DNA from 2 places in the Bacillus sp. 179-C3.3 HS genome. Region 1 is predicted to be linked to the other one. Evidence: riboswitches for the same ligand, from Rfam matches in the RefSeq annotation. Region 1 holds a riboswitch; the other holds the start of a gene.
What was found. A riboswitch is a leader RNA that binds a small molecule or an ion and turns the genes downstream of it on or off. The one in region 1 is predicted to bind S-adenosylmethionine.
Positions count from the first base shown of each region.

Region 2: another riboswitch for S-adenosylmethionine. It lies ahead of mtnK (S-methyl-5-thioribose kinase); the one in region 1 lies ahead of metK (methionine adenosyltransferase).

Region 1 is NZ_JBFEFT010000003.1:25,520-33,113, forward strand. It holds gene AB1K80_RS03240 (phytoene desaturase family protein) at 1-1,282, shown strand, start outside; gene AB1K80_RS03245 (alpha/beta hydrolase family protein) at 1,299-2,093, shown strand; gene AB1K80_RS03250 (DUF2584 domain-containing protein) at 2,134-2,376, shown strand; gene pckA (phosphoenolpyruvate carboxykinase (ATP)) at 2,413-3,999, opposite strand; SAM riboswitch class I at 4,227-4,363, shown strand; gene metK (methionine adenosyltransferase) at 4,556-5,761, shown strand; gene asnB (asparagine synthase (glutamine-hydrolyzing)) at 5,907-7,594, shown strand, end outside.
Region 2 is NZ_JBFEFT010000002.1:190,749-198,342, reverse strand. It holds gene AB1K80_RS02710 (PAS domain S-box protein) at 1-1,343, shown strand, start outside; gene AB1K80_RS02705 (methylated-DNA--[protein]-cysteine S-methyltransferase) at 1,345-1,839, shown strand; gene AB1K80_RS02700 (hypothetical protein) at 1,929-2,063, shown strand; gene AB1K80_RS02695 (hypothetical protein) at 2,109-2,345, shown strand; gene mtnA (S-methyl-5-thioribose-1-phosphate isomerase) at 2,492-3,556, opposite strand; gene mtnK (S-methyl-5-thioribose kinase) at 3,563-4,756, opposite strand; SAM riboswitch class I at 4,837-4,995, opposite strand; gene AB1K80_RS02680 (pyridoxal phosphate-dependent aminotransferase) at 5,158-6,348, shown strand; SAM riboswitch class I at 6,393-6,494, shown strand; gene mtnW (2,3-diketo-5-methylthiopentyl-1-phosphate enolase) at 6,595-7,594, shown strand, end outside.

The DNA of each region.
Region 1 (7,594 bases):
TACGTCTTGTCAGAGGCGGATGGAGGATTACGTGACATTTTATCCGATTTCTCCACTCACAAAAAATGTTTTCGCAGATGGTCATACGGTTGAGTTTACGTCTCATATTGAGCAGATGGAAGCACAAATTGCGGCATTTAGTCCTGAGGATGCAACGCAATATCGTGCATTTTTACGAGAATCTAAAACGTTCTTTCAGTTGGCGGAGAATCATTTTTTAAATCGTTTGTTATTAACGTGGAAGGACAAGGTGGATTTGAGGCTGATGAGAGCGCTTCTTGCTGTCAAACCTTTTACATCCGTTCATCAGCTTTTACGCCGATATTTTCGTCATCCTCATACGTTGGCGATGTTTGGACGGTATGCAACATATATTGGTTCCTCTCCCTATGAGGCACCAGCAATCTTTAATATGATGGCTTATCTAGAAGGGGAAAAAGGCATTTATGGCATAAAAGGAGGAACCTATCGTTTAGTCGAGGCGTTTGAGACGCTGGCAAAGGAGCTAGGTGTGCAAATTCATCTCAATGAACCTGTGCAAAGGGTTCTTGTGAAGAATCGTCGTATTCAAGGAGTAGAGACGAATCAGCACATATATGAAGCAGACCAGGTTATTGCAGGTGCTGATGCACTGACTGTCTACCGCGAGCTCATTGATGAAAAGGATCGTCCGAGCGTTTCTGATCAAAAGTTGTCTCACATTGAACCATCATTATCTGGTTTTGTCTTACTACTTGGTGTACCGAAAGTGTATGACCAGTTATCTCATCACAATGTGTTTTTTCCGGACAATTATGAACAGGAATTCAAGGATATTTTTCAAAAAAAACAGTTACCACAGGATCCAACGCTGTACATATGCAATTCAGGTTTTTCTGAACCTGAATTGAGTGGTGGAACGGGGAAAAGTAACCTCTTTGTCTTAGCAAATGCGCCATATGTGACAAAAACGCAAAAATGGGACATGCTAAAGGAAACATATCCTCAGCTGATAAAAGCAAAATTAAAAGAAAAAGGTCTTTTCGGAATTGATCAGCTTGTTGAGTATGAAGCGGTTCAAACGCCGCTTGATTTGCAACAGAAAACAGGGGCTTACCACGGCGCCATCTATGGCATGTCTTCAAACTCATTCAAGCAGGCGTTCTTCCGCATCAACAATCAATCGAAAGACATTGAAGGGCTTTGGTTTGTTGGAGGTACAAGTCATCCTGGGGGTGGTACCCCAATGGTGACCAAATCAGGCCAGCTTGTCGCAGAGGCGATCATGAAACAGCATGAGTAAAAGGAGAGATTTGTAAGTGATTGTGGAAAAAAGAAGATTTCCTTCGCCCCATCCGAAGATTCATTTGTATACAGTGACGTATGTAGCAGATGGACTTCGAATCAAGGGGCTCCTCGCTGAACCGATCGGACAAGGTCACTATGATGGGTTTCTTTATTTACGAGGCGGAATTAAAAATGTGGGGATGGTCAGACCGGGGCGGATCGTCCAATTTGCAGCACAAGGCTTTGTCGTTTTTGCTCCTTTTTATCGGGGGAATCAAGGTGGAGAAGGCAATGAAGACTTTGCAGGAGAAGATAGGAAAGATGCATTCGCTGCCTTTCAACTATTGAAAAACCATCCTAAAGTGAAGCCAGATCGAATTCATATCTTCGGCTTTTCACGGGGCGGGATCATGGGCATTTGGACGGCGATCGAAATGAAACATGAGGCCGCTTCATTTGTGACATGGGGAGGCGTAAGTGATATGAAGCTGACCTATGAAGAACGTGTGGATATGAGAAGAATGATGAAGCGGGTAATAGGCGGTGCGCCGCATAAAGTACCAGAGGCATACGAGGGGAGAACCCCTCTGAACGATGTCGACAAGATGGAAGCGCCAGTTTTAATTATTCATGGTGAGCAAGATCAAAATGTGTCGATTGAACATGCCTATTTATTAGAGGAAGCGCTACGCCAGCATGGGAAGTCTGTGGAAACATGGTATTTCCATGGATATAACCATTACTTCCCTCCTCATCATAATCGAGAGATTGTGAGACGATTGTCCACATGGATGCAAAGCCGTCAGAGAGGAAATGTGGTAAAATAAACGAAGATCAAGAATTTTAGAAAGTAGGGGGATTTTCGTTATGGGAATGCCTGTTGAATTTAATACAATGATTGTCACAAAAGGAAAAGAGACAAGAATTGAAGAAAATGTGTTTGAACTCATGAAGGAAGGATACCGCATTTATCCACTAAACATTCCAATTGAGGTGCGGAAAACGAAAGATGGAGAAAAAACAGGGACAGCCCATGTAGAAAAGCTGGAACTGACTGAAGATGTGACGAAGGTGACGTATCGCCTTTTGTCATTGCATTCAACGAATTAAAAAAGCTGAGGGAAAATTCCCTCAGCTTTCGTCATGTTAGACGAGTGGTCCGCCATTTGCTTCAATATCACTTGCCGCATGGCTGAATTTTTTGAAGTTCTTTTTAAATTCGTTGGCAAGGAAACGCGCTTTTTCTTGATATGCATCTTGGTCCGCCCACGTTTTAGAAGGCTGAAGCACTTCATCTGGTACACCAGGAATATGAAGCGGGATGTGTAACCCGAAGATCTCGTCCGTGATCATTTCTGATTGGTCAAGATCTCCCTCGATCGCCGCTTGAACCATTGCTCTTGTATGAGCTAGATTCATCCGTTTACCTATGCCATATCCTCCGCCAGTCCAACCTGTATTCACAAGAAATACTTTTGCACCGTGCTCATCGATCTTTTTGCCAAGCATTTCCGCATATACATGAGCTGGGAGTGGAAGAAATGGTGAACCGAAGCACGTAGAGAACGTCGTTTCTGGTGAAGTGATCCCGCGCTCTGTTCCGGCTAACTTACTTGTATAGCCGCTCAAGAAATGATACATCGCTTGTTCTTTTGTTAAACGGCTGATTGGAGGTAAGACGCCAAATGCATCAGCTGTTAAAAAGACAATGGCAGATGGATGTCCTGCGATGCTTGGTTTCACAATATTATCAATCATCTCAATTGGATATGCAGCACGTGTATTTTCAGTAAAGAATGTGTCATCATAATCGGCTTCACGTGTTTCTTCATCAAGCACCACATTCTCAAGAACCGAACCGAATCGGATCGCCTTGTAAATTTGCGGTTCCTTTTCTTCGCTTAAGTTTACGCATTTTGCGTAGCAGCCGCCCTCAATATTAAAGACGCCTGTTCCAGACCATCCGTGTTCATCATCCCCGATAAGCTTACGACTTGCGCTTGCAGAAAGCGTTGTTTTCCCAGTCCCTGATAGACCGAAGAATAATGCGACATCGCCTTCTTGACCGACGTTTGCTGAGCAGTGCATCGAGAGAATATCTTGTTCTGGTAGTAAGTAGTTCATGACAGAGAAGATGGATTTTTTCATCTCTCCTGCATATTCTGTTCCACCGATGAGAATCGTCCGTTTTTCAAAAGAAACGATAATGAACGTTTCTGAGTTTGTGCCATCTGTTTCAGGATCTGCTTTGAAGTGAGGTGCAGATAAGATGGTGAAAGGCTCCTCTTTTGAAGAAGGGGTTGTTCCGTCAGGTCTGATAAATAATTGTTTGGCAAACAGATTGTGCCATGCAAATTCGTTTACGACTGTAATCGGCATGCGGTATCTGTCGTCAGCACCTGCAAATCCTTCAAATACAAATAGTTCATCACGTTCTTTTAAGTATGACACAACTTTTGTATATAAACGGTCAAATGCGTCTTTTGAGATTGGTTGGTTTACAGAACCCCAATCAATTTTATGCTCAGAGCTTTCTTCTCTTACGATAAATTTATCTTTAGGTGAACGTCCAGTATAAGCACCTGTCGTAGCGCGGACAGCTCCAGTTGATGTTAAAACGCCTTCATGGCGTGCCAAAATCTTTTCAACAAGTTTCGGGACAGATAAGTTTTGGTGCGTATTTTCTAATGAGAGCAATGACTGCAAATCTTCTTTTAAATCAACTGAGTTCATAAAAAAACCCTTCCTTTACCGTTGAATTTGGTTATTTTTGATTAGTATAACACATTGATAATAATAGTCTATACTATTTGAATATTTTTGTGTGTGTTTTTTCATTTCTGCTATGAAAATATACGTTTTGGTGATGCTAATAAACGGGTCAAAAAGAAAGGAGATAAATCCTTTGAAGCATTGACATCATGCAGGGTTTTAAGATAAGATATCTTATTGAACGGATACTCTTATCCCGAGTTGGTGGAGGGACAGGCCCAATGAAGCCCAGCAACCGGTTTCTTTTAAAAAGGCATGAATGTGCCTGAGAAACCAAGGTGCTAACCTGATGCAAGGTACACTAGAACACCTTGAGCGATAAGAGTGAAAGGCATGCGATCTCTGACCCTTTCCTCGCAATGATGGAAATGGTTTTTTTATTTTCGGGATTTCATATGAACAAATTGCCAAATACATCTCTAATATAAACGTTTCATATAAGAGGGAACGAGTTCCGTATCATATTGGAGGCCCCATCTTGGGAGGATGTGGTCTTGTACAGGAGGAAATAGCCATTATGAGTCAAAATCGTCGTTTATTTACTTCAGAATCAGTAACGGAAGGACACCCAGATAAAATCTGTGATCAAATTTCAGACAGCATTTTAGATGAAATTTTAAAGAAAGATCCGAATGCACGTGTTGCTTGTGAAACTTCTGTAACGACAGGTCTTGTATTAGTAAGCGGTGAGATCACAACGTCTACTTATGTCGATATTCCAAAGACGGTACGTGACACCATTAAGGAAATTGGCTACACACGTGCGAAATATGGTTTTGATGCGGAAACATGTGCAGTTCTTACGTCGATTGATGAGCAGTCAGCTGATATTGCACAAGGTGTAGATAAAGCACTTGAAGCTCGTGAAGGAACAATGACTGAAGAAGAAATTGATGCGATCGGTGCAGGTGACCAAGGGCTGATGTTTGGCTTCGCCAATAACGAAACGGAAGAGCTCATGCCATTACCGATTTCGCTCGCGCATAAATTATCTCGTCGTTTAACGGAAGTGCGTAAGAATGAGACACTTGCTTATCTTCGTCCAGATGGGAAAACACAAGTAACAGTTGAATATGACGATCAAAATAAACCAGTACGTATTGATACAGTGGTTATCTCTACACAGCATGCACCAGAGGTGACGCTGGAGCAAATCCAATCTGACTTAAAAGAGCATGTGATTGGTCCTGTTGTTCCGAGTCAATTGATTGATGAAGAGACGAAATACTTTATTAATCCAACAGGCCGTTTCGTCATCGGTGGACCTCAAGGGGATGCTGGATTGACAGGCCGTAAAATCATCGTCGATACGTATGGCGGTTATGCACGTCATGGCGGCGGTGCTTTCTCAGGTAAGGATGCAACAAAGGTTGACCGTTCTGCAGCATATGCTGCCCGTTACGTGGCGAAAAACATCGTAGCAGCGGGTCTTGCGGACTCTTGTGAAGTACAACTTGCCTATGCGATTGGTGTTGCACAGCCTGTATCCATCTCAATTGATACGTTCGGAACAGGAAAAGCATCTGAAGAGAAATTAATTGAAGTGGTTCGTGCGAACTTTGATCTTCGTCCGGCTGGCATTATTAAAATGCTTGATTTACGCCGTCCGATTTACAAACAGACAGCTGCATATGGACATTTTGGCCGACACGACTTAGATCTACCGTGGGAAAAAACAGATAAGGCCGACACGCTTCGCAAGGAAGCATTAGGTCAATCATAACAACATAAAAACCGCTTAATTTAAGCGGTTTTCCTTTTGATTAAAAAAATTTAAAAAAAGCTTAAAAATGTGAAACAAAATAGGACAAAATACTGTCTAATTAGAGGTTTACTTTTAAGAAATAACATGACGTGGAGGCAATAATATGTGTGGGTTTGTTGGTGTATTTAATCACCGTCCATTGTCCGATACTACTGAACAAGAAGAATTGATAAAACAAATGAATGGTCTCATCGTTCACCGTGGTCCGGATGATGAGGGATATTTTCATGATGAACATGTAGGATTTGGATTTAGACGTTTAAGTATTATAGATGTGGAACACGGAAAACAGCCACTTTCTTATGAAGATGAGAAATACTGGATTGTGTTTAACGGAGAAATTTATAACTATGTGGAGCTGAAAGAAGAGCTTGTAAAAGAAGGCTATACATTCAGTACAGATTCTGATACGGAAGTCCTTCTTGCCACATATCGTCACTACAAGGAAGAAGCAGCTTCAAAGCTTCGAGGAATGTTTGCGTTTTTGATCTGGGATAAAGAAGCGCAGTTGCTATATGGCGCCAGAGATCCTTTTGGAATCAAACCGCTATATGTTACACACAAGGACGAGCAAGTGTACTTTGCTTCTGAACGTAAAAGCTTAATGGCTGTAAATGAGGACATTGAATTTGATAAGACATCTTTGCAGCAATATATGTCTTTCCAGTTCGTTCCTGAGCCAAATACACTTGACCAAAATGTGCATAAAGTGGAGCCAGGTCATCAGTTCACATTGCGCCCTGGACAAGACATCCAATTCAAGACCTATTGGAAAGTGCAATTTAAGCCTGAACAAACACAAGAGCAGAAATTAATCCAAGAAGTGCGAGAAGCAATTTACGATTCTGTGAAAGTGCACATGAGAAGTGATGTGCCTGTTGGTTCATTCTTATCAGGTGGAATTGATTCTTCTTTCATTGTTTCTGTAGCCAAAGAATTTCACCCTGATCTCAAAACGTTCTCAGTTGGCTTCCAGCAAGACGGCTTTAGTGAGGTTGATGTAGCGAAGGAAACAGCTGATAAGCTTGGCTTACAAAACTTTAGTGCTGTGATCTCTCCAGAGGAGTATATGAACGAGCTTCCGAAAATTGTTTGGCATTTGGATGATCCTTTAGCTGATCCGGCGGCGATTCCTCTTTATTTCGTTGCAAAAGAAGCGAAGAAACAAGTAACTGTTGTGCTTTCTGGTGAAGGAGCGGATGAGCTATTCGGTGGATATAACATTTACCGTGAGCCCCTTTCTCTAAAACCGTTTGAATCTGTTCCATCTATGTTGAAAAAGCTTCTTCTTCGTCTCTCGCGTTTAATGCCAGAGGGAATGAAAGGGAAAAGCTTTATCGAACGTGGCTGTACACCGCTAGAGGACCGATATATTGGGAATGCAAAAATCTTTGAAGAACCAGTGAAGAAAAAACTCTTAAAGCAGTACGATCCGAACGTCACCTATCGTGACATCACAAAAACATATTTCCAAGAGAGTGCTGGCTACAGTGATATTAACAAAATGCAATATGTTGATATTCATACGTGGATGCGTGGTGATATCTTGCTGAAAGCAGACAAAGTGACGATGGCGAATTCCCTAGAACTTCGTGTACCATTCCTTGATAAGGTCGTTTTTGAAGCGGCTTCTAAAATTCCAGAAGAGCTGAAAACAAAAGATGGGACAACAAAGTATTTATTGCGTAAAGCAGCAGAAGGCATTGTGCCAGACCATGTGTTAAATCGTAAAAAATTAGGTTTCCCTGTTCCAATTCGTCATTGGCTGAAAAATGAGATGAACGCTTGGGC
Region 2 (7,594 bases), on a different contig from region 1:
CTGACGATGGGGTGATTGTGAGAGCCAATGAATCAGCGTGCCGAATTTTTGAATTACCGATGCATCAGTTGATTGGCCGGAATTTAACGGATTTTTTAGTGAAGTCTGATCAGAGATATCGACCAACAAGAAGGCGCTATTTTAAACATCATGAAATACGGGAAGAACTCCTGTTTGAAATGGCAAATGGACAATTTAAGGAGCTAGAGTTTACATCGAAGCATGCGGTATTTGAAGGGCAGCATTTAACCATTTTACGTAATGTCAGTGACCGGAAACGAATGGAGCAGGAGTTGCGAGAGAGCGAGCTCAAATTCCGTAAAGTGTTTAATGGTTCAATGGATGGCATTGTTCTCTTTGATAATCAATATCGCATTATTGATGTCAACCCGACCGCGAGTGAACTTCTTGCCCTCAAGGATGGTCAATTAAATGAAATGAATCTATTGCATATTCTCGCCCCTTATCATATCGAAAACTTGGCCCAGCCTGCACAATCGATGTCATTAGATGAGATCGATAATGAAGTACCATTTGTCTTAAATCATCCAGATCAGCGTATGATGGAATTCTCTTTTAAACGAAATATTATTCATAATATGAATCTGGCCATTTTTAGAGATGTGACCGAGAGAAAGGAATTGGAAGAACGGGTAAGAAAATCAGATACACTGCATGTCGTTGGGGAGCTTGCTGCTGGAATTGCACATGAAATTAGAAATCCGATGACGGCATTAAAAGGGTTCATTCAGCTGTTAAAAGGGAACATTGAAGGAGAATATTCACTTTATTTCAATGTCATCACATCGGAGCTGAAAAGAATTGAATCCATCATTACTGAATTTTTGATTTTAGCAAAGCCACAAGCCATCGTATATGAAGAAAAAAATGTGGTGCAAATTGTGAAAGACACAATGGACCTGCTACATGCACAGGCGAACCTTGGCAATGTCCAAATGCATCTTAATGTGCTGGATGACATCCCTCTGATATACTGTGAACAAAATCAATTAAAGCAAGTTTTTATTAATATTTTAAAAAATGCCATTGAAGTGATGCCTCGAAAAGGAAATGTATTTGTATGCATTCGGCGTAAAGACGAGGAACATATTGTCATTTCACTCCGTGATGAAGGATGCGGAATGGCAGAGGACAAACTAAAGCGGCTTGGTGAGCCATTTTATACGACAAAAGAAAGAGGTACGGGACTTGGCTTAATGGTCAGCTATAAAATCATTGAAGAACATCAAGGGACCATTGAGGTTGAAAGCGAGGAAGGTGTCGGAACGGTTTTTCATCTCACCTTGCCACTCAGACAACAACGACAAGAAGGAGAGCTTTAATGTGTATTATACAGTTTATACCGCACCACTTGGCGAATTATACATACTAGAAAACGAAGGGTTTGTGATTGAAGTCACGTTTGATGGCGAGCCATTCGTTGTGTCAAAGCAGCAGGGGATTAGCGCGATAAAAGAAGAGACACCCGTCTTAGTTGAAGCGAAGAAACAGCTTGATGAATATTTTAAGGGGGATCGTCAAACATTCGATCTCCCCCTCAAACAAGCTGGGACACCTTTTCAAGAGCAAGTATGGGCAGCATTATCTGCGATTCCATATGGGGAGTCGAGAAATTATGCGGATATCGCAAAAACGATCGGCAATCCTAAGGCAGTCAGAGCCATTGGACAAGCCAATCGGCGAAATGCCCTGCCAATTTTGGTTCCATGCCACAGGGTGATTGGAAAAGACCGCTCACTAACTGGTTATGCAGGGTCGAAGACGGAGATAAAAGAAGTTCTGCTAGAATTAGAACGGATCCCATTTATCAAAAAATAAATCGATTGACCTGTTCCAAATGTTTAGCAAACGACATATCCTTTTACTAAGCTAAAAAAGTTGGTCGAGGGAAAAAGGAGGCCGCTACAATGTTTGGGGGTAAAAAAGAAAAGATTTATGCCATGACGTCATTGTGTGTCAAAATGAACATATTAACAGAGGAACAAAAGAAAGAAATAGTAGCGAAAACAATCCAGACAAAAAAGCGCGGTGCTCTTAAGTAATCAGAACATCGCGCTTTTTATGATCAGATCATGTGATTAGGGGAAATGGCATATTCTTGTGATTTTCAAAATGACGGTGGTGTATACAAATTGATATTACATAATGGAATTACAGGCTTTTATGATTCTGAAGACAATGCACCTACACAAGTAGACGGGAAGCTTTTTAAACAACTTTGCTTCGATTTTGCCTGTCGTCGTCGTGGGGAAATCATTGATTTCACTCCTCCGCAATCCCCGTCGAACATTGCACAATTTGATGGGCATCATCGATTTAGATAAACTCAATGTTCCTTTGGACCAAAACCTGCTACAGACATCACAATTAAATCGTGCTGAATTCAAGCAATTGGCTTATTGGAAACCCATTAATCATTGGGATTAAATAAACGGAACTCCACGGAGTTCCGTACGAAAATCAACTGAGGCTACGCTAAAGTGAGGCTTTCTGAAAATAGAGCATCGATCTCTTCTTTATAGTTAGAAGTAATGATCCCTTTCTCTGTAATGATCCCTGAAATGAGTTCATGTGGCGTGACATCAAAGGCAGGATTGAATACCTGGACATCAGGTGGTGCTATTTGTATGCCGTTTACAGTTTTCACTTCTTGGGGGTCTCGTTCTTCAATCGGAATATCAGATCCGTGATCAATCGATACATCAAAGGTTGAAAGAGGTGCCGCGACAAAAAACGGAATTTGATAGTGTTTTGCTAAGATGGCAAGACCTAGGGTGCCGATTTTATTTGCTGTATCACCATTTCGAGCGATTCGATCGGCTCCAACAATGATTGCAGAGACTTGTTTTTCTTTCATTGTATGGGCTGCCATGTTATCCGTAATGAGCGTGACATCCACACCGCCTTGCATCAATTCCCATGTGGTCAACCTTGCTCCTTGCAGGACAGGACGTGTCTCACACGCATAAATATGAAGATCAAGGTTTTTCTTTTTTGCTAAGTAAAAAGGGGCGAGTGCTGTTCCGTAGCGGCTAGTTGCGATGGATCCCGCATTACAAATGGTCATAATTCGGTCACCAGATTTAAAGAGCTGGAGTGCATTATGACCGATTTGTCGGCACGTTTCTTCATCTTCAATTTGAATTTGAATGGCTTCATGCACAAGATCTGTTTTGGCTGCATTCACAGAAGCGGCGCGTTCAATGCGCTGTAACAGTCTGTCTAATGCCCAAGCGAGATTCACGGCAGTTGGACGAGCCCCATTGAGATATTCCCTTAAACGCGCTACTTCTTTCTTGAATACGTCTATTTCATCTGTGTCTATGCTTTGGGCGCTTAATGCGAGCCCAAAGGCAGCCGTAATGCCAATAGCAGGTGCGCCACGCACTTTTAATGTGACGATGGCATCAAATACATCTTCCTTCGTATATAAGTGTTCAAATACCGTGTCAGCCGGTAATTTTTGTTGATTTAATATTTTGATGTGATTTTCTTCCCATTCAACTGAACGAGGAACTTCAAATTCTTTTGACAAATCTCGTCACTCCTTTACAGATTGTTGGAATAAGGCGACGAGGTCAGACGCTGTTTCCACTGTATCGTATTGTTTGATGAATGTTTGGCCGAGCGTAAGTGCTGCTTTTTTCTGTTTGATCCGTCTTGTTGGTGAAGAAATGGCATCTAAATCAGCTGCATGGGCAAGACCAATCGTTCGGCGGATGAGCTCACAGCCAGCGAAGCCGGTTGCTTCTTTTAAAATACGGTCAAAGGTTGTTTCTAAAAAGCTGTCTGATACACTAAATGCCTCGATGCTATCTTCCTTCCATGCTTTTCTGAAAACCTCTGTAAACGTAGACCAAACATTTTCAACATGATCAAAAAGAGGCTGTTGATCTTGTTTATTCTCACGGGATAAAGCATTTAAGAGGAGATTGGCTATAAAGTGACCAATATCGAATCCGAATGGTCCATAAAAGGCGAATTCTGGATCGATCACCTTTGTTTCATGCACATTTGCAAAAATACTCCCAGTATGAAGATCTCCGTGCACGAGTGTTTCAGCAGATGTTAAGAAAATTCGCTTTAGCTCCGCTGCCTTTGCTTGCAGTTCTAAATCCGCCCAAAGTTTTTCAGCATCCTCTCTTAACGCTTCTTCAAAATCATTTGTTTCACTATCGAAAAAAGGGTCTGTGAACACAAGTTTTTCTGTAATGTCACAAAGATCAGGATTGGTAAACTGCTTCACATATTGTTTTTTAATTTTAGGGTTAGTCGCGAAGTCAGACGTGTAAAATAACGTTTTCCCTAAAAATTCCCCTACATCATTTGATAAATTCGGATATTGTTTTCCCGCAATTAGCCCTTTTCTGACGATTTCTAAGTGTGAAAGATCCTCCATGACTGTTACGGCTAGGTTTGTGTCAGAATAGTACACTTCTGGCACGAGATGTGGTGCATATTCAGATTGCTTAATGAGAGCCGTGCTTTCAATTCGTGCCCTGTCTAATGTCAGTGGCCAGCTTTCACCTACAACTTTTGCATATGGCAATGCCTGTTTAATGATCAATCCTTTTTCATGCTTATGATCAAAAATATGAAAGACATAATTTAAATTTCCGTCACCAATTTCGGTACATGTCAAATGACTGCTTTCTTGAATCAGTCCAAGTCTAATAGCCAGTGCGACTGCCGAACTCTCTGTTAATTCTTCATACGATGCTGTCAATGTAACCAAATGTTTCCCCTCCAAATCATATAAAAAAGCCTCTTTCTCCTGAGAGAAAGAGGCTTGATATGTGTGTGTGCACAAAGCCTCTCTTATCTCTCAGCACATACGTCTGATGGAATTAGCACCGTGCCCTATAAGACTGTCGTCTTGGCGCGATCATGCTGCGCCCCACTTCACAGTGGTATTAACGGTCGGTTGCTGTTGGGGTCAAAAGGCCAAATCCCTCGCCCAACTCTCGATAAGAGAAATCAATATGTAATTGTTTTTCATCTGTCACATTTCTTAATTCAAGATATTATCAGAACTGATCTTCGCGTGTCAATCTTTTTTCGAAATTGCTTTACAATTCATAAAACAATCCATTACAGTGAGTTTATTGTTACGTAACTTGAATAGAAGGTGAAAAAATGGAATTTCAGCAATCAGATGTGTTGAGAAAATTACCTAAGCAGTTCTTTGCATCGCTTGTCCAAAAAGTGCAGAAAAAGATGCAGGAAGGGGCAGATATCATTAATTTAGGTCAGGGAAATCCTGATCAGCCAACTCCGCCACATATAGTGAAAGCCATGCAAGAAGCGGTAGAAAAGCCTGAAAATCATCAATATTCTTCATTCCGAGGAACGACAGAATTAAAAGAGGCTGCCGCTACCTTTTATGAAAGAGAGTATGGCGTTACCCTTGATCCGACATCGGAGGTTGCGATTTTATTTGGTGGTAAAGCAGGGCTTGTTGAATTACCCCAATGCTTACTGAATCCTGGTGATACACTCCTCGTTCCAGATCCAGGCTACCCTGATTATTGGTCGGGCGCTGTGCTTGCCGGAGCTGAAATGGTGACAATGCCTCTACTCGAAAAAAATGATTTTTTACCTGATTATGATCAATTGTCAGATGATCATAAGGAGAAAGCAAAATTGATGTACTTAAATTATCCAAACAATCCAACGGGTGCAACGGCCCATCGTGCCTTTTTTGAAAAAACAGTCACTTTGGCAAAAGACCACGAGATATGTATTGTCCATGACTTTGCATATGGTGGCATTGGATTCGATGGAGATCAACCAGTGAGCTTTATGCAAATAGATGGCGCCAAAGACATAGGAATTGAAATATATACATTGTCTAAAACATATAATATGGCTGGCTGGCGCGTCGGTTTTGCTGTCGGGAATCCGTCTGTGATTGAAGCCATTGAGCGATATCAGGATCATATGTTTGTTTCCCTTTTTAAAGCAACACAAGACGCAGCAGCGACAGCACTATTAGCTGATCAAACATGTGTACAGGAACAAAATGAACGATACGAAAAAAGGCGCAATACTTGGATTGCAGCCTGCAAGGAGATTGGCTGGGACGTTCAGGCACCGAAGGGATCATTTTTTGCTTGGTTAAAGGTGCCAGATGGATATACATCGGAATCTTTTTCGGACTTATTATTAGAAAAAGCGCATGTGGTCGTTGCACCAGGAAACGGTTTTGGGTCTCACGGTGAAGGCTACGTGAGAGTGGGTCTTTTAACAAGTGAGGAACGGCTAAAAGAAGCAGTGAAACGAATTGCTGCGTTAGGTTTGTTTGAAAAAAAGTCATTGACAACGTAAAAGAACGATGCGATAATTCAGGCAACATTTAAGAAAATTGAATATTCTTATCAAGAGTAGGCAGAGGGACTAGCCCAATGAAGCCCGGCAACCGACTTCCATGAAGCACGGTGCTAATTCTTGCAGCAGGCGCTGAGAGATAAGATTCGGATGAATGATACGAAACCTCTTTAAGGCGCTGATCTAGCACTGAAAGAGGTTTTTTTGTTTGAACATAAGCAGGACGCAATTGAAAGGGGATTCCTAGTGAGTGAATTACTGGCGACATATGTACTAACACATCGAGAGAATGAAGAGATGGACCGGAAAGCGGAGCAGATCGCGCTTGGATTAACGGTCGGATCATGGACAGATTTGCCGCAGCTCAAAAAGGAGCAGCTCAAAAAACATAAAGGCCGTGTGGTCAACGTCAATGAGAAGTTTGCCGCAACACCAAATGGATTGTTTCAATCAGAGGTGACCATTGCATACCCGGAGGCAAACTTCTCAGCAGATATACCAGCCGTTTTAACGACGATTTTCGGGAAGTTATCATTGGACGGGAAAATAAAGCTTGTTGACATCGAATTCTCTACGGCGTTTAAGAAAAACCTACCAGGACCGGTATTCGGAATTGAAGGCATTCGAAAGAAGCTAAATGTGTATGATCGTCCGTTATTAATGAGTATTTTTAAAGGCGTGATCGGTCGTGATATGGCGGATTTAAATGAACAACTTCGACTGCAAGCGTTAGGCGGCGTTGACTTCATTAAGGATGATGAAATCTTATTTGAAAGTCCACTCGCTCCTTTTGAAGATCGAATCAAAGAAGGAAAGAGGATCTTAAAGGAAACCTATGAAGAGACAGGTCACCGCACGCTCTATGCAGTCAATCTCACTGGCAGAACCTTTGATCTAAGAGATAAAGCCTTAAAGGCAGCCGAACTTGGGGCTGATGCGTTGCTGTTTAACGTCCATGCCTATGGGCTTGATGTGATGCAAAGTTTAGCGGAAGATTCAGAGATTCATTTGCCGATCATGGCTCATCCAGCAGTGAGCGGGGCATACACATCGTCTCCTGAATATGGATTCTCAACGTCTCTTCTTTTAGGAACCCTCAATCGATATGCAGGCGCCGATCTGAGTCTATTTCCATCTCCTTATGGCTCTGTCGCACTTCCGAAAGCAGAGGCGCTTGGAATCTATGAAGCTTGTCTGAAAGAGGACACCGTAAAGCGAACATTCCCTGTCCCATCAGCTGGCATTC